DNA from 3 places in the Fervidobacterium changbaicum genome. Region 2 is predicted to be linked to each of the others. Evidence: riboswitches for the same ligand, from Rfam matches in the RefSeq annotation. Region 2 holds a riboswitch; each other region holds the start of a gene.
The links. Region 2 has a riboswitch for cobalamin ahead of CBS1_RS09500 (ATP-grasp domain-containing protein). Riboswitches for the same ligand answer to the same signal wherever they lie in the genome.

Region 1 (7,600 bases), 830 kb from region 2:
CGGTTGGCTCGTTGGATTAACACTCAACAGAGCTAAGGGGCGCGAAATGATAACATCCATGATACTTGGCTTTTTTGCCAACGGTGTCTATCAGTTAATATTCCTGTTCTTTATTGGTTCGCTCATACCTTTTTCGAAAGCAGAAATGCTTTTACCACAAGGTGTTGGTTTGAGGAATACCGTTGATCTGTACGGAACAGTTGCCGGTGCGTTGAATAATATATACGTTGTGAACATAAAGTTCATAAGCATATTTGTAGTACCTTTGCTATTTGTAGTTGGGCTATGTTTATTCATCACATTCCTCCTGAAAACAAAGCTTGGTCAAGACTTTAAAGCGGTTGGTCAAGATATGCACATCGCCAGAACAGCTGGTATCGATGTGGACAAGACAAGGATCATAGCGGTTATATATTCAACTGTTTTGGCAGCAATAGGGCAGGTCATATATCTCCAAGATATAGGAACGGTGAACACGTACAACAGCCATGAACAAATAGGCCTGTTCTCAATAGCAGCCTTGCTAGTTGGTGGCGCCTCTGTTCGGAAGGCTTCTATATGGAACGCAATAATTGGTGTTTTGCTCTTCCATACGCTTTTCGTGGTGGCACCAAGTGCAGGTAACAGATTGTTTGGACAACCACAGATAGGTGAATTTTTCCGAGAATTCATAGCTTATGCGGTCATTGCATTTGCACTCGCAATGCATGGTTGGAAAGCAAGAAAGGCAAAGCATTGAAGCAGGCGGAATAATTAAAGGGGGACTCTTCCCCCTTTTTATTTTCTGTACCAGTACGCTATCATTACATTTCCAGAAGGATTTTGTAGAGCCGTTATTGCAAAGAAAACATCTGTGCCTGACAGAATAATCAAGTGCGAGATAGAAGAACTTTTTGCAAGGTCGAATCTGTACCTATTTTTTCCAATTTTCTTTACCGTAACGTTTTCAGCCTTAAAGGTTAATCCTGAAGTTAACTCAAGTTCGACTTCTATACCTCTCTTACCCTTTGGATACTTTACCACAATATCATGCGGATGTTTTTTAGGTTTTGGTAATTTTATTTCTTTTCCTTCGGATATCTCGTAATTCACAGAAACACCAAGAGAAAAATTTAAACCAAAGTTTTGAGTTAGATAAAGCGATAGCTGCAATGATACATTTGGTTCTTTTGAGTCTTTTGGACCTGCAAAAAGCAGAGAAAATAATAATACACATACAAGTAAGACGTATACTCTTTTCATTTCGACACACCTCCTACACAAACGAAGTAAAACCATGTTTTCACTTTTTAAAATTATAGCACACAAAGTGTCTTATTTGAAAGGAGTTGATTAATCATGGGAAATACTTTCATAACAAGCGATGGCGTTGGAATAAAGTACGAGTATTACATCACCAAAGCTTTTGAACATACCAACAAAATTCCATTAGTGTTCCTCAACGGAATCTTTATGCACTACGAATCTTGGAAACTTTTTACGAAAGACATTTCAGAAAAGATGCCTTTGCTTTTCCACAATTTCCGATGTCAGTGGGATTCTGATTGCGAAGAGACTAAAGAATGCTCGTTTGAAAGACACGTGCAGGATTTGAAAGAATTACTCGACCATCTCGGGATAAAGAAAGCAAAGTTTGTAGGGACCTCTTATGGTGGAGAGGTTGCAATGCTTTTTGGGGTTTTTTATCCACAATACATTGAATCGATGATGATTATAACCTCAACCGCTCGTACGGACAAAGTTATGGAAAGCAAAGCTATGAGATGGAAAGATGGCGCAAAAACAAGAAATCCGGAGAGTTTTGTTCACAGCTGGCTTACCGATGTGTACAGCGAAAAGTATATAAATTCCTTCGATAACTTAGTGCAAATCATTTCTTCAAGACTTAATGGCTTTAACTATCGTGGTGCGGAAAGATTAATTGATGCTTTTCTGAACCTGAATAGCTATGACCTTCTCAACAGGATAAAGGATGTAGAATTTCCGTTAGTCGTTGTTTCTGCGGAATTTGACAGAATAAAACCAAAGAGTTTTAGCCAAGAAATACACAATAGTTTGAAAAAGGGAGTGCATATAACCATTCCAGACTCAGGTCATGCGGTCGTTGTCGAAAAGCCAAAGGAAATTGGATGGCTGATTAGGAACTTTGCCTTTGATTTCTGGAAATAGCCTCCTGGCAAATTAGAGAATGGTAGCTTTTTGGAGGGGTGGCAGTGAAAAACGTGTTTAGCTTGATTTTGTTAGTTTTTTTCCTTCCGAATTTGGTTCTATTTGCGCATGCACCTATTGTTTCAAATCTTTCGGGTTCAAACATGGCTGAAGCTATTCCGATAAAGAATATCGATATATCTCAGGTTTTATACAAAGTCTTCAAGGAAGACAACTCTTTTCTCTGGATGACATTTGAAGGCAAGGGAGGAGACGAGTTATACTTCCAAGTAGGCACTCCTAAAGAGGATAAGTACATACAGCTAAGACCAGCTGTCGTAATAATAGGTCCGGGGTTTCCAAAAGTTGATGGTTTGCCATTTGAAATTCCAGCGGAAATGGGAGCAGTTGTTTGCAAATCTAAGGAATCACCAACAGCCTTTTATGAGCCTGTAACCGATACAAATTCGTGGATACATTTAACAAAGAGGATAACTTTGCCGCAGACTGGAAGGTACTATTTGGTGGCGTTTTTTCCACCAGATGGGAAAGCTGGAAATCTATTTGTTGCTGTTGGTACAAAAGAACGATTCACGATGGAGGATATAATTAACGTTTTCAAAATCCTGCCAGAAATAAGAGCTTTCTACGGACTTTCAGGTTTGCCAACATGGATGAATGTTGTTTTGGGAATTTCAATATTCGGATTAGTGATTTTGTTGACCTCTATATTCAGGTGAATGGAGAGTTGATTCATTCTAAGAAAAGAGGGCCGTAAAGGTCTTTTACCAGGTCTTTTAATAGCAATTGTATGTCCTCGCCTTTTTTCTTAAACACCTTCTTTAAGTCAGGATTTATTTCGTTGTTTGGATTTTCCCAAGGTCTGAAACCGCTGTATTTCCTGTATTCACCAGAAATCCAAAGGTACCTGTGCAGATCAAAAACAGAAGTTTTGAAATCAAGCGAGTTCAAAAGCATGTAGAAATCATGGTAGAAATCGCTGTACGTGGCGTATTTCTTGTTGCCCTTAATTTCTTCATGCACATGGTATCCAACCATGCGGGCTATAACGGAATTGTAAATTGGGAACTTTTCGCTTAAGAAAGTATGTGCCAAAACTGAAGTGAAGCTGATGTAGTGCTTTTCCTTCCCTTCGTCACCGTTGTTTTTCAAGACAACAACGGACAATTTGTCTACAAATTCAGGTTCAATAACAATGCCATCTTGTGCGATAAGTTCTGAAATATGATGCGCGACATCGTATACTCGAAAGATATTTGTGTTGTAAAGTGAGTTCACAACCGCAACCTTAACAAGTACAGATTGGACGGTAAAGTCTGGGAAAGTGTTTCTCACCTTCTTTAGTGCTTTTTCAATATTCTGAAGTTCACTGGCTAACTCGTACACCTTAACAGCTGATTCGACCTGTTCTTTAAAAATTTTAATCATCCAACCACCTCTGGAGTGTTTCTGGAGTGTTTTCAGATTCTACTACAATTCTACAATAAGCAGTCTCATTTTGTGCTACCGGACTGAGTATAAAAAACGGGGCTTTTCACAAGCCCCGTTTTAATGTTAGCATTTTGTTCACTTTATTATCTCTTCCCAAGCTTTGTTGTAGAGATCAATGTATTCTCCTATGTAATCTATTATTTCGCAATTTTCTAGTTGATTCAGTGTGTAGAGTGGTTCTACTTGTTGATATTTTGCAGCATCTGTTATAGGAGATGGGATCATTAAATAATCGGAGATTTTTGCAGCAATTTCCGGTCTTAAGATGAAGTCGATAAACTTGTACGCAAGTTCTTTATTCTTGGCATCTTTTAATATAACCATATTATCGATCCAGAGTGTTCCGCCTTCTTTAGGAACGAAGAATTCGAAATTCTCCCGTTCCTCTTCGGGGATGAGCTGGAAGACGTTTTCTGGATAGCCGTGCACGACCCAGAATTCGCCATTTACAACACCTTGCGCATACGTAGTTGCATCGAACTTTACGATGTTTTCTTTCCATTTAAGTATCACTTGTTTAGCTTTTTCTATCTCTTCTGGATTTGTCGTGTTTACAGAATAGCCGAGGTATTTCAACGCTGCTCCGAAGACCTCACGCATATCATCAAGAAGCGTCATCTTGCCTTTTAAATCCGAACGTTCGTATATGCTCCAGGATTTTTCGTAGTCTTTGAGATATTTCTTATTAACTATTAAGCCAGTAGTTCCCATCATGTAAGGCACGGAATACTCGTGGTTTGGATCGTACGTTGTTTTCGCTAATACAAGCGGGTCAATGTTCTTGAAGTTTGGGACTTTGTTCAAGTCGAGCTTTTCTAACAGCCCTTCGTTTATCATCATCTTCACGTGATCACCAGAAGGAAAGACGATATCGTACCCAGTTCCGCCCGCTTTGATTTTTGCGAACATCTCTTCGTTCGAAGCGTAGGTGTCGTAGATGATCTTGCAGTTGTACTCCTTTTCAAATTGTTCAATTACTTCTTCTGGAATGTAATCCGCCCAATTGTAAATGCGAAGTGTGGACTGTTTATTACACGAGCCCAAGAGAGTAATCAAAAGCAAAAATAACACTCCTACGAGTACTAAATCAAATACACGTTTTAGAGCCTTCATCTCCACCTCAACCTCCTTTTTTCTGTAATAATGCTTCACTTTTCAATTATAACACGAAGTACTTTCAAGTATAACTTATCATTCATCCTTCCCGATGATAAAAGAGAGATTTTTCTTGTTTTTTGGACAACATATGATGAAAAAAGAACTTTGTCTTTCCACATATATGTGATAGAATAATAAAAATGAAAAATGAATAGATTCAGCCTGCATGATGCCGGGAACTTCGGTGAAAGTCCGAGGCTGCCCAGCAACCGTGAGTGGGGACGAAATTCGCATCTATGCCACTGGCCGTTTGGCTGGGAAGGCGCGAAGAGTAGGACGATCCACAAGCCGGGAGACCGATCTTGCAGGTATGCAATTCCCAATGACTCGGGTCATTTGGGAAGCTTTTTGTTTATTCTTAAGAAAAAAGGGGGACTTGCGTTATGGATGTTAGTATCAGAGAACAGATTATTTCACGTTTAAACAACCTCACAAAACCTGTTGGAAGTCTTGGTTATTTGGAAGAAATCGCTTTGAAGATGGGGATTATCCAAAACAAAGTCATTCCGGACCTGCCTAAAGATAAGCGTGTTTACGTCTTTGCTTCGGATCATGGGGTAGTTCAAAACGGCGTTTCCGCATATCCAAAAGAGGTTACCTATCAGATGGTTCTCAATTTCCTAAACGGTGGTGCGGCGATAAACGTCTTTGGAAGACACGTAGGAGCGGATGTTTACGTAGTCGATGCGGGTGTGGATGGAGATTTTGACATCGCTCACCCGAAATTCATAAACGCAAAAGTTGGATACGGCACAGCGGATTTCACAAAAGGACCAGCAATGACGATAGAACAAGCAAATACTAGCTTGGAACTCGGGCGAAAGATAGCACGAAACGCAATTAAGGAAGGTGCTGATCTGCTTGTGGTAGGTGATATGGGGATAGGGAATACTACCACCGCCACCGCAATCGCTGCTGCTTTCGGTTTTTCGATTGATGAAATTCTCGATATTGGCACTCCTCTTGACAGTGAAGGTTTAGAAAGAAAAAAACAAGCGGTAGTAAGAGCTTTGGAAGTTAATAATCCAAAAAAAGAAGATCCAATCGATATCCTTCACAAAGTCGGAGGATTTTGCATGGGTGAGATGGCTGGTTTCATTCTCGAAGCTACAGAGCACAAGATCCCTGTGATTGTGGACGGTTTTCCCACAACGGCAGGCTTGCTAATTGCATGGAAGATGAACCCAAAAGTGACTGGTTTTGTCTTCGCTGGCCACAAATCGATGGTAAAGGGGCACAAAATATTGCTCGATGAAATGGGACTCAGGCCTATACTCGACCTTGATATGAGGCTTGGCGAGGGAACTGGGGCCGCACTCTCCATCTTTCTAATCGAGGCTGCTATCAAGATGATAAGAGAGATGGCAACATTTGAGAGTGCAGGTGTTTCTAAAGGTAGTGATAACATTTGATACTCGTTACAGGTGGAATTAAGTCAGGCAAAAGTACAGTTGCATTGAATAAAGCTTTAAAATACCAAACCCGTGCGTTTTTGGCAACGGGTGTACCGTTCGATGAGGAGATGAAAGAGCGTATAAGAAGACACCAAGAGGAAAGAAGAAACCTTTTTGATACGTACGAAGAGCCCGTGGAAGTAAGTCGAGTCTTGCGAACAATAGACGGAAGGTACGACGTTGTTGTCTTTGAGTGCCTCACAACTTACCTCGGTAACCTTTACTATTACGAAGTGAACGTACAAGAGCACCTTGGGAAATTCATTGAAACTCTCGCTTCCATGAGAACGGAAGTTATTATTGTTACGAACGAAGTTGGCTGGGGAATAATACCGGAAAACAAATTAGCCAGGGAATTTGCGGAAACACTCGGCAAAACGAATGCAAAGTTAGCTAAACTTGCAAGCGAAGTTTACCTTGTTGTGGCCGGGATAGAAATCAGAATTAAGTAAAAAATCTGCCTACAGGAGATGGGCTCGTGCATACAAATTTGGAAAAACAACTTATCGGTACAACATCGTGGATAATACCGGGTACCTACTACGAAAATGTCGAATACATAACTCGCAACTTCAGAACAATTCAGTTTGTCGAATTACTCGTCTACACTTGGGACGAAGATACGTTCAATTTGCTTGAAAAAGAGAAAGACTATCTCTTTGAGATCGCAAGGCAAACGGGTATAAAATACACCGCACATCTGCCAACTGATTCACTTTCGAATGTTTTCGAAGCTTTCAAATACCTCGAAAACAACTTTGAAATCGAAAACTACGTCGTGCATCCTTTTGAAGAATTTGACACTGGGGATTTTGAAAGCAAAGAACTCCAATTATTGTTAAATCATCCAAAGATAAGCGTTGAGAATCTCAAAGAGCACTACTTTAAACATTCCAGAACGGTTTTTGACACCGGACATTGCTTTTTGGGAATACCAGTTGACCAAGAATTTTTGAACAACGTTGTCGAGATCCACATGATGGGAGTCAATGGTGATAAAGACCACGAAGTGCTTGATTTTGCAACACTTGAAAAAGTACACGAATTGCTTTCTGACACGTTATTCAAAACCAGATATTTGTGTTTTGAGATATTCGATGCTGAAAAACTCGAAGAATCCTTGAAGATTTGGAACGAATTCAAAGACAACAGATGGGGAGTTTAAATCATGGAAGAGAAGCCAAAATTGTATGATTTCGTCTCAGACCTTGCCTTGTCTTTGTCCTTTATTTCCAGAATACCGGTGAAAATTAAAAACTTAGACAGCTGGGAAGCGAGAATAAAGCGTGTTCCCATATACTTCCCCGCCGTCGGGTACATTCCCGGGC
Region 2 (7,600 bases):
CAAGAACGTGCAGTAGATAGTTTTGAAGCTGAAATCAAATCCGATGATTAAGAATGCAACTAAAAAAAGCACAGCATTAACGATGTACATCCAAATACCGACGGAAAGCGGCAACAATTTGTTAAGCACAATGGCAAGCCCAGACGCCCCTCCGGCGGCTATGTTGTGAGGAATCAAGAATATAACAAGTCCAAGAGCTGTCAGCAACACTCCCAGCGAAGAGAGTAAATACTCTTTAATCAATTCTTCCAAGCGTTTAGTACTTCCCACGGGAACTTCACCACCCGAACACCGAGATTTTTCAAATAGTTCTCTTTAAAAGAAATCTTACCCCTGTCGCCTTCTATAATCGCACCCGCATGTCCCATTCTCTTACCTTCCGGTGCGTGCCTTCCTGCAAAGAATGCCACTATGTTTTTAGGTTCAAAACCTATTTTCAAAGCATGTTCAACACCCCTTATCTCGTCTTCCCCACCAATTTCTCCAATAAGCAGTACCTTATCGTAACCCATCGATTTCAGCACTTCGAACGCTTCGGCAACATTTGTACCAACTATGGGATCCCCACCCAACCCAAGTGCGATTGAGACACCTGGACCTTCGGAAAGGTGCTTTGCTGTTTCATACATCAAAGTTCCACTGCGGGAAATGATGGCAACTGAACCTGGTGCAAAGTACTTTTCTGGCATTATTCCGACTTTGAACCTTTCTTTAGGATGAATTACACCAGGACAGTTTGGACCTATAAGAATTACTCCTTTGCTCTTTGCTATACTAACCATCCTTATTGAATCATGAATCGGAACGTGTTCGGTGATTACAACGATCTTTTTCACCCCGTTTTCAACAGCATCGTTGAAAGCTTCAAGTACGTACTGGGCAGGAACGAAAAATATTGCTGTGTCAATATGGTCAGGAAATTGCGAGAGGCTTTGGTAAACTCTTACCTTTTCAATTTCTCTTACTAACCGATTCTTACTCACAACACAGTTAACCTTTGTGCCGTATTCAATCATCTTTTTTAAATGAAAACTACCGTACCTTCCAGTCCCACCGTACACACAAACTCTGTCATTTGCTGAGAACATGGACCATCCCACCTTTTCTTAAACTCTCGATGAGTTCTTTCATATCGCTCACAGTTGGGATGTTATATCCTTCAAGCATTTTCCTTGCGAGCAATTCGTTGTTACCGGAAAGCCTGATAAGTAAAGTAAAATCAGGATTTTGCTTCTTAAAATTTATAATTCCCTTGGCTATTTCAACACAATCAGTAATTCCACCGAATATGTTAAGAACGGCACAATTCGTGATTTCCTTAACTTTATTCAAAGCGTTGTAAACACTCTCAGCAGTTGCTCCACCACCTATGTCACAGAAATTCGCTGGTCTAAATCCATGCTCAACGAGGGCATCAAGTGTCGCCATTACAATCCCAGCACCGCAACCGATAACACCAACACCACCTTCGTGTAATTTGACAAACGAACTTTCCGGCATCTCTTCATCTAACCATAGCTGTCTGAACAGAGCACTATCGTCTACGTGGAATACGGCATCAAGCGCTATAAATTCACCATCCTTTACAACGAACGGATTAATCTCAAGAAGCGTTAAATCGTATCTTACGAATACATCTTTCAACTTGAGAATCAGCTTTCTTAACTCCGCAGGGAAATCCTCTGGATTGTTGCTTTTTATAATCCTATCTGGATACTTTTGCGAATATTCTTCTACATCTATCCCGCCTTCCGGTGCAAAAACGATAACGATATCTCTGATGTTCCTATCGATTGAAATAGAAAGGTACATTTCTTTTTCGTGCGGGATAAATTCTTCCACGAGAACCCCATAAGGTCTTTCCCCTTTGATTTCCATCTGGGAGATTTTGACAATTTCTTCGAAAGACTCTTCTAAGTTTTTGACGATTTTAACTCCACCAGCTTTCATGCGCCCACCGACGAGTACCTGCGCTTTCAAAACCTGTGGAAATCCAAGCAGGGAAAGTCTTTCAGAAAAGCCACTCAAGTTTTCTAAGATATCTTCCCTTGTTATCAAAACACCGCTTGGTATCCTGACGCCTTCCGCTTTCAGAACCCGTTTTGCCAAATACTCGTGCACCTTCATCTCATCAACCTCCCCTTTAAAAATTCAAAGAAAAATTCCCCCAAAAATCTGCGGTTTTTGGGGTGCCCATCCCTTAAAGGCAGGTCTCCCGACTCGTGTATCATCCTACTCCCTGCGCCTTCCCAGCTTTGCAGCCAGTGGCATATTGCAGGTTTCGTCCACACTCACGGTGGCCCGACCGTCCCGGATTTTCACCGGAGTTCCCTTTTAAGCTTACGCACCTTTAAGGGTAGGGGATATTCATTTTTCAACTATATCATAATTGAAAACACACTCTGTTTCAAGAAAGAAAAAATCGTCCAAAGTTATCTGCATGGTTAATTAGATATACCTTTCACCTTTTTTCTTCATTATACACCTTTTTGCTAACTTTCGATTTCTGAAAAATTTCGTGTAAAATTCATATCTGTACAAAGTCTACTCTTTTATGATATAATAAGTTAAACCTAATTTACTTTAGGAGGTGGGCGAATGAAGAGCTTAGGGGAGGTTTTGATACAACGAGGTCCATTTTCCGAGATAGTTATTGGTAATTCTGCAATTGTTCGGGCAATGCTTGAAAGTGGTGTTAAAGTGGTCACCTCGTATCCTGGCTCTCCCACGCCAGAAATAGCGGAAGCGATCAATTCTATACCTAAAGACAAAAATCCTCTTTACTTTGAATTTTCAACAAACGAGAAAGTAGCACTCGAATTGGCATTTGGAGCGGCGGTGAATGGATATACATCGTGCGTGTTCTTTAAAAGTGTAGGAATGAACGTTGTTGCGGATTCGTTTGTCCAGCTCAGTATGATGGAAATTCCCGGCGGGATGGTAATTGTAACCGGCGATGATCCAGGAGCGAACAGTTCACAAAACGAACAGGACAACAGGCACTACGCAAGGCTCTCATACACACCTATCTTCGAACCGAAGGATGCGCAGGAAGTCTATGAGATGTTCAAAAAGGCTGTGGAATACTCAAGAAAGCTGCGTTCTCCCGTTGTTCTTCGCTTGACAACCCACACCGCACACTTTAAACAGAAGGTCAGTTTTGGAGTTTACGAACCATCCCCAACTGGTGAACCTCTCTTCGATCCAAACGCCAACGGACCTTACATCCCAATAGCGCAGAACGTACCTGTAATGAAAAGAAGGGCACTTGAGAAACTCCTAAGGTGGCAGGAGATATCTGAAAATTACGCTTTCTTGCAAGGTAATGGGAGCGACGTTGGTATCATAACCGCTGGGCTTCCTTATCTTTCGTTACTGGATGTTCTTGGTGAAAGCGCAAAGAAGGTTGATATATTAAGGCTGGGAATGGTTTACCCACTCCCCAGAAAAGCGATTTCGGAATTTCTCAGAAAGCACAAGGTAGTGAAAATCCTTGAAGAACTCGATAATTTTATAGAAGAAAAGGTGAAAGCCATCGCCTATGAGGAAAGAATTGACGTCGAGATAGTTGGGAAAACCGATATTGAGGACTGGATAGGTGAATACACGCCTGAGAAGGTTTACTCTGTTATGTCCAAATTCTCACCTGAGCTGGTAAGGAAAGTTGAAAAGCCAGTAAAGTTCGTTCGTGTTGTCAACCGCCCACCTCAGCTTTGTCCAGGCTGCGGTCACAGGCCGGTCTTTTACGTTTTATCGAAACTTTTAAGGGAGAAGGATATTTCTGTGGCGGATATAGGTTGTCATACGCTGGGATTTTTGGAGCCGTACAAGGTTGGTCAAATCCTGCTGTCCATGGGGCATTCAACCGGTACTGCTTCCGGTTTGAGTATGTTCAATAAAGATAGGAAAGTTGTGGCATTCCTTGGTGATTCAACGTTCTTCCACGCCGGATTGCCTGGAATTATCAACGCTGTCTTTAACAAACACAACTTTACACTCGTTGTGATGGAGAACGGAACAACGGCGATGACAGGCCATCAAGACCATCCTGGAAAAGCTATTAAAATAAGGCAGATACTTGAAGCCATAGGGGTTAAACACATCTGGGAAGTTGACACGTACCAGCAAGATAAACTCGAAGAAATCCTAAAGACTGCGCTCGAAACACCGGAATTCAACGTGGTAATAGCCAAGCATCCATGTATGTTGAAATTCACAAGGGAAAGGCGGAGAAAAGGCATTATAAAAGTACCGCAGATGAAGGTAACGAACAGATGCACACTAGCTGGTGTTTGTATCACGAAATTCGCATGTCCTTCGTTCCAAAGAGCCGATGATGGAAGCATCTTTGTTCACGAAGACCTATGCATCGGTGATGGTTCTTGTATGGTTGTCTGTCCATCAGGCGCTTTGGAATTTGAAAAGATTGAAACAGGTGGTGGTGCAAAATGACGAAATTCACTGCGTTCAATATCTTTTTAATCGGTGTCGGTGGTCAAGGTATCGGATTGTTGAGCGAGATACTTATCCGTGCGATAGATTACAGTGGTCAAAGGTGTATCGGTGTTGACACGCATGGTTTAGCACAAAGAGGAGGCGTTGTTTCGTCGCATATTAAGATTGGCGATGTAAATTCTCCGCTCGTTCTACCGGGCGATGTGAATTTAGCACTCGCACTTGAAAGACACGAAGCCGCTCGTGCTCTGAACTATCTGAAAGATAATGGAATACTTGTCTATTACAACACATCCTGGCAACCACTACCAGTGAGGCTTGGTAAAGAACCAGAGATAAAAGAGGAAGAAATCGAAAGCACAGCAAGGCAGAGGAATATATCAGTTTTCAAAGTCAAATACGCTCTTCCCGATTCAAGAATGCAGAACATCGCATTACTCGGTGTTGTTGCGAAAAATAACTTAGTTCCCGGTGTAGAACCAAAACACTATTTGATGGCAATGGAGGATCTAATGAGTGAACGCGTCTATAGTGCAAACAAAGAAATTTTTGAGAGTATTTTGGAGGCGAGATAGTTATGGAAAAGAAAAGCGAGATTTCGATTGTATTGAGTGGTGCCGCAGGGCAAGGTATTCAAGCGGTTGAGCATATTCTGACAAGAGTTGCAAAAGATTCTGGATTTCATGTGTTTGCAACAAAAGAGTACATGTCACGAGTTCGAGGAGGTAACAACTCAACCGAGATACGTATCTCTTCCCAACCAGTGAAAGCCTACGTCGATAGAATAGACATTCTCGTACCGCTAAACGACAACGCCATAGAGAGGTTAAGAAGCCGTATCACAGATGAAACGCTCATTCTTGGTGAAAAGAGGTATGTAGAGAAGGAAAAGAACTCGATAGGTCTGATGCTTGAGGAAATCGCTGAGAGTTTTGGGAACAAGATATACGAAAACTCTGTAGCGATAGGTGTTCTCGCAGGGATTATAAACGCCGATGAGAATGCACTGGTGAACAACATAAGGGCTTATTTTTTAAAGAAATCAGAAGAGGTCGTTAAGGCAAACATCAACGCGGCACTCAAAGGATATGAAATAGGGAAGTCACTTGGCCTAAAGTTCGAAATCACCCCTTCCGAGGAAGTCAAAAAGCAATATCTTTTAAACGGCTCCGAAGCTGTTGCAAAAGGTGCAATAGCTGGCGGCTGCAATTTCATATCATCCTATCCAATGTCGCCTGCAACAACGGTCTTTACGGAACTCTCGAGGCTTTCACGACAACATGGGATTCTTGTGGACCAAGCAGAGGACGAGATTGCCGCAGCAAACATGGCAATAGCCGCTTGGTACGCTGGAGCAAGGGCGATGGTTTCGACATCCGGTGGAGGATTCGCATTAATGACAGAAGCTATTAGCTTGTCAGGTATGATCGAAACACCCATCGTTGTTCACCTCGGCCAAAGACCTGGACCAGCAACCGGGCTGCCAACAAGAACAGAACAAGGTGATTTGAACTTAGTGCTGTACGCTGGGCATGGTGATTTCCCGAGGATTATCTATGCACCTGGGAATTTGTGCGAGGCGTATGAACTTGGTGCAAGAGCGTTCAACATGGCTGATAAATACCAAGTCCCAGTCTTCGTACTCACAGACCAGTACTTCCTCGATTCCTTCTACAATGTAGACGAAATGCCGCAAGCGAAGATAGAACGGTACATAATTAAAACAGACGAAAATTACAAGCGATACGCATTAACCGATGATGGCATATCACCGCGTGGAATTCCAGGATACGGAAAGGGATTGGTGAGAGTTGATAGTGATGAACATGACGAATATGGACACATAACAGAAAGTGCTGAGGTAAGAAGGAAAATGGTGGAAAAACGTTTGAAGAAGATGGAGAAAATACTCCAGGACGCTGTGCCACCGAAACTTTTCGGAAGTGAAGATTACAAATACTTAATCGTCACGTGGGGTTCTACTCAACTGATTGTAAGAGAAGCTCTCGAACGGCTCGGAAAAAAAGACGTCGCAATGCTCCACTTTTCTCAAGTCTATCCGGTACCTCCAATTGCGGAGAATTACTTTAAAAAAGCAGAGAAGATTATATTCCTTGAACAAAACGCAATAGGTCAGTTTGCTAACTTGATAAAACTAACGTTCGACGGTGTAGATACGCGCAGAAGAATCTTGAAATACGACGGATTCCCATTCTCTGTCGAGCAAGTTGTTGAAGCGATTTCCAAGGAGGTTGAGTAATATGAGTAGTGCGTTTGATCCAAAGATATACGATATACCGGATGCAGATATCGCATGGTGTCCAGGTTGCGGGAATTTTGGAATAATCAACGAATTGAAAACAGCACTTGCACAGCTTCAGCTTGATCCAACCCAAGTTGTTCTGGTTTCAGGTATAGGTCAAGCTGCAAAGATGCCGCAGTATGTTAAAGCCAACATGTTCAACGGCTTACATGGAAGATCACTGCCGGCAGCTGTTGCTATCAAGATGGTCAATCCAAACCTTGTTGTCATCGCAGAAAGTGGAGATGGATGTACGTACGGTGAAGGTGGTAATCATTTTATACATACAATAAGGAAGAATCCGGATATAACAAATATCGTCCACGATAACCAAATATACGGATTAACAAAAGGACAGGCCTCACCAACGACCGCTCGCGGCCAAGTAACAACACTCCAGTTCGATGGAGTAATGGTTGATCCATTCAATCCCATTGCTGTTGCCGTTGCACTCGATGCTTCTTTTGTTGCCCGAAGCTTTTCGGGAAATTTCCAACTGACAGTTGAACTCATCAAGATGGCAATTAAGCACAAAGGTTACGCACTCATCGATATACTCCAACCGTGCGTGACGTTCAACAAAGTGAACACTTACCAGTGGTACAGAGAAAACACATATCTGCTACCGGACAGTTATGATCCAACCGATAGGCAAGCTGCGTTTAAGATTGCAACAGATAATTCTAAGCTCGCACTGGGGGTTATATACGTAAACCCGAACAAACCTGTGTACGAAGAGCAACTTGCTCCATACGAAAACGATAAAACACCTGTTGCATTGAGGGGGTTGGAGGTATGATTCAATCACGTTTCAGACTCATTCCCCAATTCGTTCTGAAAGAT
Region 3 (7,600 bases), 620 kb from region 2:
CTCAATGAATTCATCTGCGGCATCGTTCTTCGATGAGCTACTTAAAGCCATCTTACAAATGTCTGGAGTAAGACAATTCTTAGGACATTGTCCCTTGGTATTTCGAACTGAACAAGATAACGCAAACATGTTCGCTGTCGGACCACCGACATCAACTATGGTTCCTCGAAATTCTGGCATCTTTGTAAGAATCCTTGCTTCTTCAAGAATAGATTCCGTTGAGCGTGAAACAACGTGCGTTGACTGGTGATTTGTTATTGCGCAGAATGCACAATTTCCGAAGCATCCTCTAACAGCAGTAATGGAAAATCTTACAGTCTCGATAGCTTTTACTGGTCCTTTGGCAAGATAATAAGGATGGACTCTTCTTGTATATGGCAGTAAATATAACTCATCCAACTCCCTTTGCGTAAGAGGCCAAGCAGGAGGATACTGGATAACATATCTTGTATCGTGCTTTTGAACGAGGACTACGTTTTTAAAAGGTTCTGTGTTTTCAACCATCAAACGGTATGCTTCCGCGTACTTTCTTTTATCATTCACCACTTCCTCGTATGAAGGAAGTTTGATTATGCGTAGATTAACGTTACCCAAACCATTTTCCTCTGATTCCAAAACGTTCAGAGAACTTTTCCAAATGACTGTTCCACGTATATTGTCGAGATCTTTTCCAGAAGCAGTCCTTTGCGCTATTTCTAAAATGGCCCTTTCGCCCATTCCGTAAACCAATATATCCGCTTTTGAATCAAGCAATATGGATTTTCTAACTCTGTCGCTCCACCAATCATAATGTGCGAATCTTCTAAGGCTTGCTTCTATACCTCCAATAACTATCTTTACGTCTTTGAACGCTTGCTTAATCCAATTAACATATTGGATAACAGCTCTATCTGGACGCTTGTTGTTAATACCACCAGGTGTATAATCGTCGGATTTTCTCTTCTTACGTGACGCTGTGTAATTCGCAACCATAGAATCAACGCTCCCTGAGGTAACTCCAAAAAACAAATTTGGTTTTCCGAGTCTTTTTATATCCTCAGGACCCTCAGGCTGAGCAATTATACCGACTTTGTAGCCTCTGCTTTCTAACAACCTTGCGATTAAAGCAGCACCAAAAGACGGGTGGTCTATGTAAGCATCACCCGTCACTAAGATGACATCTAGGCTTTTAAAACCATGAGCTTTCACTTCTTCTTCCGTTGTCGGAAGGAATAGCCCTGTTTCAGAATTTTTCATATGTTCTCGTATTTCCTTCTCTCCCAATCAGTGACACTTGCTGAATATTCCCACCACTCTCTTTCTTTCAATCTCGAGAACTTTTCCCAAACATGCTCGCCAAGAACTTCTCTGACAAGTTTGCTATTCTCTGCTTCAATAAGAGCTTCCTTTAAGTTCGATGGTAACCTATGAATTCCACGTTTTTGCTTCTCACTCTCCGACATCTGATAGATGTTCTCCTCAACAGCAGCAGGTGGTTCTATCTTATTCTCAATGCCATCTAATCCCGCTGCCAAGATTACGGCAAATGCTAAGTAAGGATTACACGATGGATCTGGTGATCTGTACTCGATTCTTGTAGCTTTTCCTCTCGATTTGGGAATTCTAATTAATGCCGTTCTGTTGCCTTTGCTCCATGCTATGTTAACCGGTGCCTCGTAACCAGGAACGAGCCTTTTGTAGCTGTTGACGGTTGGATTTGTTACTGCGGTTATTTCACGTGCGTGTGCGATAAGTCCACCGATAAAGTATTTCATTATCTGAGAAATTCCATCCGGAGCGGTTTCGTCGTAAAAGGCGTTTCTACCGTCGAGTGTAAATAGACTCATATGAACATGCATTCCACTTCCATTAACGCCAAAGAAAGGTTTTGGCATAAACGTTGCGTGAAGATTATTCTTTATAGCAAGCGTTTTAATCACAAGCTTTACCGTCTGAACATTGTCTGCAGCAATTACTGGCTCAGCATACCGGAAATCAACCTCATGTTGCGACGGTGCAACTTCGTGATGTGTGGTTTCAACATCTAATCCCATTTCTTCAAGGTGAACTGAAACTTCCGTTCTTATATGCTCAGCTATATCCACAGGAAGTAAATCAAAATAACTCCCACTATCTAAAAATTCAAAAACTGGCCGATTGTTTTGCCTTGGAAGTATGAAAAATTCAACCTCCGGACCTGCGTAAGGTACAAATCCCATTTTTCGTGCCTTTTCCTCAACCAATTTCAACCTGTACCGTGGGTCACCTTCGAAGGGATGTTCTGGATCACTATAAACATCGCAAATTATTCGTGCGCTTCTGTGTCCATCAAAAGTCCAGGGAAGCATCGCAACAGTTCTCAAATCCGGCTTAAGGTACATATCCGATTCATGCAACCTTGCAAAACCCTCAACGGATGAACCATCGAACATAATTCCACCGTTCAAAGCTCCTTCGAGCTCATCTGCAGGGATTTCTACATTCTTCATCATCCCGTTAATATCAGTGAACTGCAACCTTACGAACCTAACTTGGTTCTCCTCAACAAACCTAAAAAGTTCCTCACGAGACATCTCCCTAATAGTACGCATGTAAAGCCCCCCACTTCATGTTTTTGATTTCGAAGTTTTTTCAAATGACTTATTTTGGCGAAAGAATGTGCAAGAATAATCATACATGTATTTTAACACTTTTTTGGCTTATCGTCAATGAAAAGTGTTCATAACAGCGTTTATTTGGCATTTATCTATATAGAAAATCTAAAAATCTTCGGTTTTGTTGACATCAAAGAATTCATCAAGTATAATCTTATTGAAAACAATTCTCAACAAGCAAAAAGTATAGGTTGATCTAAATTTGAGAAGAAAAAAATGCGAATCTGTCGAATTTACAGAGAGGTGAGCTTTGTGAAATTGTCTGAAGTCCCCGTTGGTGCAAGTACTGTTGTAAAACACGTTAGAGATTCCGATATATCTCCTAAACTTAGAGCGATAGGAATTCTACCTGGCGTGAAAGTAACTGTAATTAAGAGCGCACCAATGGGTGATCCAAGGATGTACAAGGTCTTCAATAAAATTATCAGTTTAAGACAGTCAGAAGCAGAACTTGTCGAGGTCGACTTACTCACCGATTCGGTATTTCCTCTTTCACATGCTGTTCCCGGCCAATACGTCGTTAATGAAATTGTAGGTGGATTTGGAATCCACAGGTGGCTTTCAAGAATTGGCATAACAAAAGGAACAACAGTAACGCTTTTGCCAAACAGGAAGGTTGTCACCACCCTTGGCACATTCGATATAGGTTTCGGAAAGCTATCGAAAATATTAGTCAAAGCTGTTCATCAAAATCAACAAGGCCAAGTCGATACTCGAAATGGAAATACATCCGAGTATTCTGGAAATTTAAAGAACTTGGAGGATAATACAAAGGGTGATCACAAATGATTATCACCGTGGGATTGCTTGGGAATCCAAACGTTGGAAAGACCAGTTTATTTAACAAGCTGGTTGGTGCACGTCAGTATGTAGCCAACTGGCCGGGTGTCACTGTGAGCCGAATAGAAGGTGCCACTGTTTTTGGTGACTACACACTCCATTTTGTTGACCTACCCGGGGTATATAGTTTGACGGCAACGTCTGTTGACGAGAAAGTTACACGAGATTACTTGATTTTTTCTCCTCCAAACGTGACAGTGGTTATTATAGACAGCATGAGTCCAGAGCAAGGGATATATCTGTTACTGGAAGCTGTTGAATTGGGTTTAAACGTCATTGCCGTATTTAATGCCATCGATGAAGCGAAGAAGAATGGAATAAAGATAGATAAAAACACATTGGAAACGTATTTGCGAGTTCCTGTGGTGCTCACGTCCGCTCATACGGGCGAAGGTATCGAGGAACTCAAAGAAAAAATAATAAGTGTGTTTAAAAAGCAAACAAGACCTCTAATGCTTGATTATGGAAAGGAGATCGAAGAAAAAATAAGGTCACTTGAGCAGTGTGTGACTGAACAATTCAACAAACGCTTTATGGCGGTAAAAATAATCGAAGGTGATAAATTTGCCCATGACTTTGTCAAAAAGGAATGCGCAAATGAGATTTTGAATAGCATATCGCCCGATATGAAAACCGAGATTCCTTTGGTTAAATACCAATACATTTCAAATGTTGTTCAACTGGCTATAAAGAGAAATGAAGAAGTACTTGGTGTCACGGAAGCGCTTGATCACGTTTTAACACATAAGTTTATAGGTATCCCAATATTCATATCACTTATGTATCTTGCATTTAACTTCACATTTAAAGTCTCCGAACCTCTCGTAGGTCTTCTTGAATACCTTTTCGAGAAACTGGCAAATGCCGTGGGTAGTGATACATTACTGACATCGCTAGTATCTCAAGGAATTATAAATGGAGTTGGAAGTGTCTTAGCATTTGTTCCGAGCATATTCGCACTGTTTTTCGCACTTGGTATTATGGAAGAAAGCGGTTATCTCCCACGTATAGCCTTTCTCGTTGATAGGCTCATGTACTCACTCAGACTTACGGGGAGATCATTTATGACACTTCTGTTAGGATTTGGATGTAATGTCAGCACAGTTATGGCAGCTCGCGGACTAGCGGACGAGAGAGAAAGAATAACCACAATACTGGTTTCTCCATTTATAAGCTGTAGTGCAAGAATCCCTGTTTACTTGCTGATTGTTAGCATCGCATTCCCTAACCATAAAGCTGAGGCATTCTTTGCCATATACGTTCTGAGCTTATTACTTACAGCAGTCTCTTCAAGGTTAGTGAACAAATTCATACTCAAAGGCCAAGCGGTTCCACTTGTTATGGAACTACCAAGGTACAGGTTTCCAAAACTTTCAAACGTTTTAACGTACGTCTGGAATAGAGGAAAGCACTTTTTAGAGAAAGCAGGAACGATCATCTTTGTCGCTAGTGTTGTTATTTGGGCGCTTAGTTATTTTCCAGCCAATGGAGATATAGAGAGAAGTTTTGTTGCTACAGTTGGAAAGTTCCTCCAACCTTTATTCGCTCCTTTGGGGTTCTCCTGGCAAATTGTTGCATCCCTTATCTTTGGAGGTGTTGCTAAGGAGGTTATCGTATCGTCACTTTCGCAGTTTTACCAAAATGTAGCAAATATATCAATTGATGCTGTAATAGGTGCAACGTTGATGGTGTTCGTTCTCGGTTATATGCCGTGTTTTGCAACGCTCGCTGCAATCAAAAGCGAGACAAACAGCTGGAAATACACGTTATTGGCCGTGATTTATAGCTTATCCATTTCGTACATCCTATCTCTGATAGTTTACAGCATTGGAAGGGTGATTTTATGAGAAGCCTGAATAAGATTTTAGGATTAGAGCTTTTCCTCTCACTCCTGACATTCTTAATGTACATAATAAGAGGTGATTTCATCTTTTCGCTCGTGATTTTCTCATTCACCTTGATTTTTTTGACTGCCTTTCGAGAATTTGGGAGTACGTCTTACTCTTTTAGAATAGCTCACCTTTATGTTGGTAGTGTGCTTTTCACCATAGCTGCCGGTTATGTTCTCTTGGGATATTTGATTTCATTTGTGAATCTCTTGTTTGGAGAAAGACCGAATGAATTATCACTCTCCGATATAATCCTTCTGATAACAGGAGCATACTCTTTGTTTAACGTATTCTACTTAAGAAAAGTGGGTTTGAAGCCCGGAAATAAAGCCGTTAGAAATTATTAAAGGGGTAAAGTCAGTAAAAATTGTGGTTGTTGATTTTGGATTGTTCGTGTATAATATAGGAAAAAGTCAAATAAACCTCCCTTTGCATGTTTAAGGGAAGTCCGGTGAAAATCCGGCACGGGGCCGCCACCGTGAGCGGGGACGAAACCTGCAGAAAGCCACTGGCTCAGTTGGAGCTGGGAAGGTGCAGGGAGTAGGATGATCCGTGAGTCGGGAGACCTGGCATGCAGAGGAAGGTTGCCATCCACCACGTAGCCTGGGGATGGCGATAAATTTTTGCAAAGAGGGAGGGTGTCTTAGTATGGTGAAGCTTTTGGATTCAGGTTCTTTCAGGAAAGTTGTACTGGCTGTCGTGCTTCTTGCGTCGGTCCTGTCACTTGCGATCGCTGTTGTTGATGACGCTGGAAGGATCGTAAACATTCCGATGCCACCAAGGAGGGTTGTCTCCGCTGCACCAAGCGCAACAAGATACTTACAAGCACTCGGATTAGAAAATCGCATTATAGGTGTCACCGCTTGGGATAGTTATCAGAAGGCAGAAAACATCGGTAATATGGTCCCTCTCAACATTGAAAAGATCTACTCGTTAAGGCCTGACCTCGTTATAATGTTCGGTGGTTTTCAGTTTCCTGAAGTAGAAAAGTTAGAAAAAGCAAAGTTGACAGCTTACGTTCTCAATGCAAACACACTGACCGATATAATAAAGGCTGTTGGACAGTTGGGAGCGATCTTCAACGTTAAAGAGAAAGCCGATAAGCTTGTAAATCAGCTCCGGCAAAAGATGACCGAGATGGGACAAAAAACTTCGAAAATCCCATTGGAAAAAAGACCCACGGTATTTTTTACAATAACTGTTCCAGATGACAAGGTAAAAGAATTGTGGACCGCAGGAACCGGTTCCTATATGAACGAACTAATCGTTATCGCCGGTGGACGAAATATCGCGGCACCTTACAGCGGAAACAATGGATGGTTATCGGTAAGCTGGGAATGGCTCGTAAAAGAAGATCCGGATATCATAATTATTGGCGCATACGGAGATCCAAAGCAAGTTGAACAGGCTGTAAAAAACCATTCAATAATGAAAAGCTTGAAAGCTGTAAAAACTGGGAAAGTCTTTATTGTTGATGGCAGTGAAGTAAGCCAAGCTGCTCCGCATCTTTTCGATTATCTTGAAGTATTCTACAACTTCTTCTACGGAGGTAAGTAATTCTTGCAAAAGCTGATTCGCTGGTTAAAATCGACAGGGAGGTATCTGCTCCCTGTCGTTTTTGTCATCGTCTTCCTAGTTAACTTATCCTTTGGAACAGTTTACGTAAGTCCGATAAGGTTATTCAAACTAATCGGCGAAGAAACTTCCGAAAGGTACTTAATTTTCAACCTAAGATTGCCGAGAGTTCTCATGGCTACCTTGACAGGCATAGCTCTTTCCTTGGTCGGTAACATATTCCAAGCTATCATGAAAAACCCTCTTGTTGATCCTTATCTTATTGGCACTTCAGCAGGCGCAAGCTTTGGAGCTCTTCTGGCTATATATTTCATTGTGAACTCAATAGCACATGTCAGCATTCCAACGATGAGCTTTATCTTCGCCCTGGTTGCATCTACACTTTCCATTGTTTTAGCAAAAAAAGGAAGCGTCGTTCCAACAGTTCACCTTGTCTTGAGCGGTGTGCTTGTTAGCACATTGTTTTCTGCTGGAAGTATGTTGCTTTTAAACATAGCAAACAAGACACTTGTGAGCGGACATGTATGGCTTTATGGAACATTTTCTGGAATAACGTTTCATGATTTGATAGTACCTTCGATTTCTCTTGGAGTACTTGTACTGCTTTCATTTGCATTGAGCAAACGTTTAGATGTGATGACCCTTGGTGAGAAAGAAGCAAAA

Region 1: linked by a shared signal. The riboswitch ahead of cobT (nicotinate-nucleotide--dimethylbenzimidazole phosphoribosyltransferase) and the one ahead of CBS1_RS09500 (ATP-grasp domain-containing protein) in region 2 are both predicted to bind cobalamin.
Region 3: linked by a shared signal. The riboswitch ahead of CBS1_RS02025 (ABC transporter substrate-binding protein) and the one ahead of CBS1_RS09500 (ATP-grasp domain-containing protein) in region 2 are both predicted to bind cobalamin.

The regions. Positions count from the first base shown of each region.
Region 1 covers NZ_CP026721.1:1,250,906-1,258,505, forward strand. The annotation lists gene CBS1_RS05890 (ABC transporter permease subunit) at 1-739, shown strand, start outside; gene CBS1_RS05895 (hypothetical protein) at 778-1,242, opposite strand; gene CBS1_RS05900 (alpha/beta fold hydrolase) at 1,339-2,169, shown strand; gene CBS1_RS05905 (hypothetical protein) at 2,214-2,888, shown strand; gene CBS1_RS05910 (hypothetical protein) at 2,902-3,597, opposite strand; gene CBS1_RS05915 (extracellular solute-binding protein) at 3,736-4,773, opposite strand; cobalamin riboswitch at 4,969-5,137, shown strand; gene cobT (nicotinate-nucleotide--dimethylbenzimidazole phosphoribosyltransferase) at 5,202-6,230, shown strand; gene CBS1_RS05925 (bifunctional adenosylcobinamide kinase/adenosylcobinamide-phosphate guanylyltransferase) at 6,227-6,724, shown strand; gene cbiR (cobamide remodeling phosphodiesterase CbiR) at 6,751-7,437, shown strand; gene CBS1_RS05935 (adenosylcobinamide-GDP ribazoletransferase) at 7,441-7,600, shown strand, end outside.
Region 2 covers NZ_CP026721.1:2,079,964-2,087,563, reverse strand. The annotation lists gene CBS1_RS09510 (YitT family protein) at 1-270, opposite strand, end outside; gene CBS1_RS09505 (succinate--CoA ligase subunit alpha) at 240-1,088, opposite strand; gene CBS1_RS09500 (ATP-grasp domain-containing protein) at 1,072-2,127, opposite strand; cobalamin riboswitch at 2,189-2,367, opposite strand; gene CBS1_RS09495 (thiamine pyrophosphate-dependent enzyme) at 2,599-4,452, shown strand; gene CBS1_RS09490 (2-oxoacid:acceptor oxidoreductase family protein) at 4,449-5,030, shown strand; gene CBS1_RS09485 (2-oxoacid:acceptor oxidoreductase subunit alpha) at 5,033-6,715, shown strand; gene CBS1_RS09480 (thiamine pyrophosphate-dependent enzyme) at 6,717-7,556, shown strand; gene CBS1_RS09475 (redoxin domain-containing protein) at 7,553-7,600, shown strand, end outside.
Region 3 covers NZ_CP026721.1:434,434-442,033, reverse strand. The annotation lists gene CBS1_RS02050 (YgiQ family radical SAM protein) at 1-1,236, opposite strand, end outside; gene CBS1_RS02045 (glutamine synthetase family protein) at 1,233-2,552, opposite strand; gene CBS1_RS02040 (FeoA family protein) at 2,886-3,422, shown strand; gene feoB (ferrous iron transport protein B) at 3,419-5,320, shown strand; gene CBS1_RS02030 (hypothetical protein) at 5,317-5,709, shown strand; cobalamin riboswitch at 5,780-5,950, shown strand; gene CBS1_RS02025 (ABC transporter substrate-binding protein) at 6,011-6,919, shown strand; gene CBS1_RS02020 (FecCD family ABC transporter permease) at 6,923-7,600, shown strand, end outside.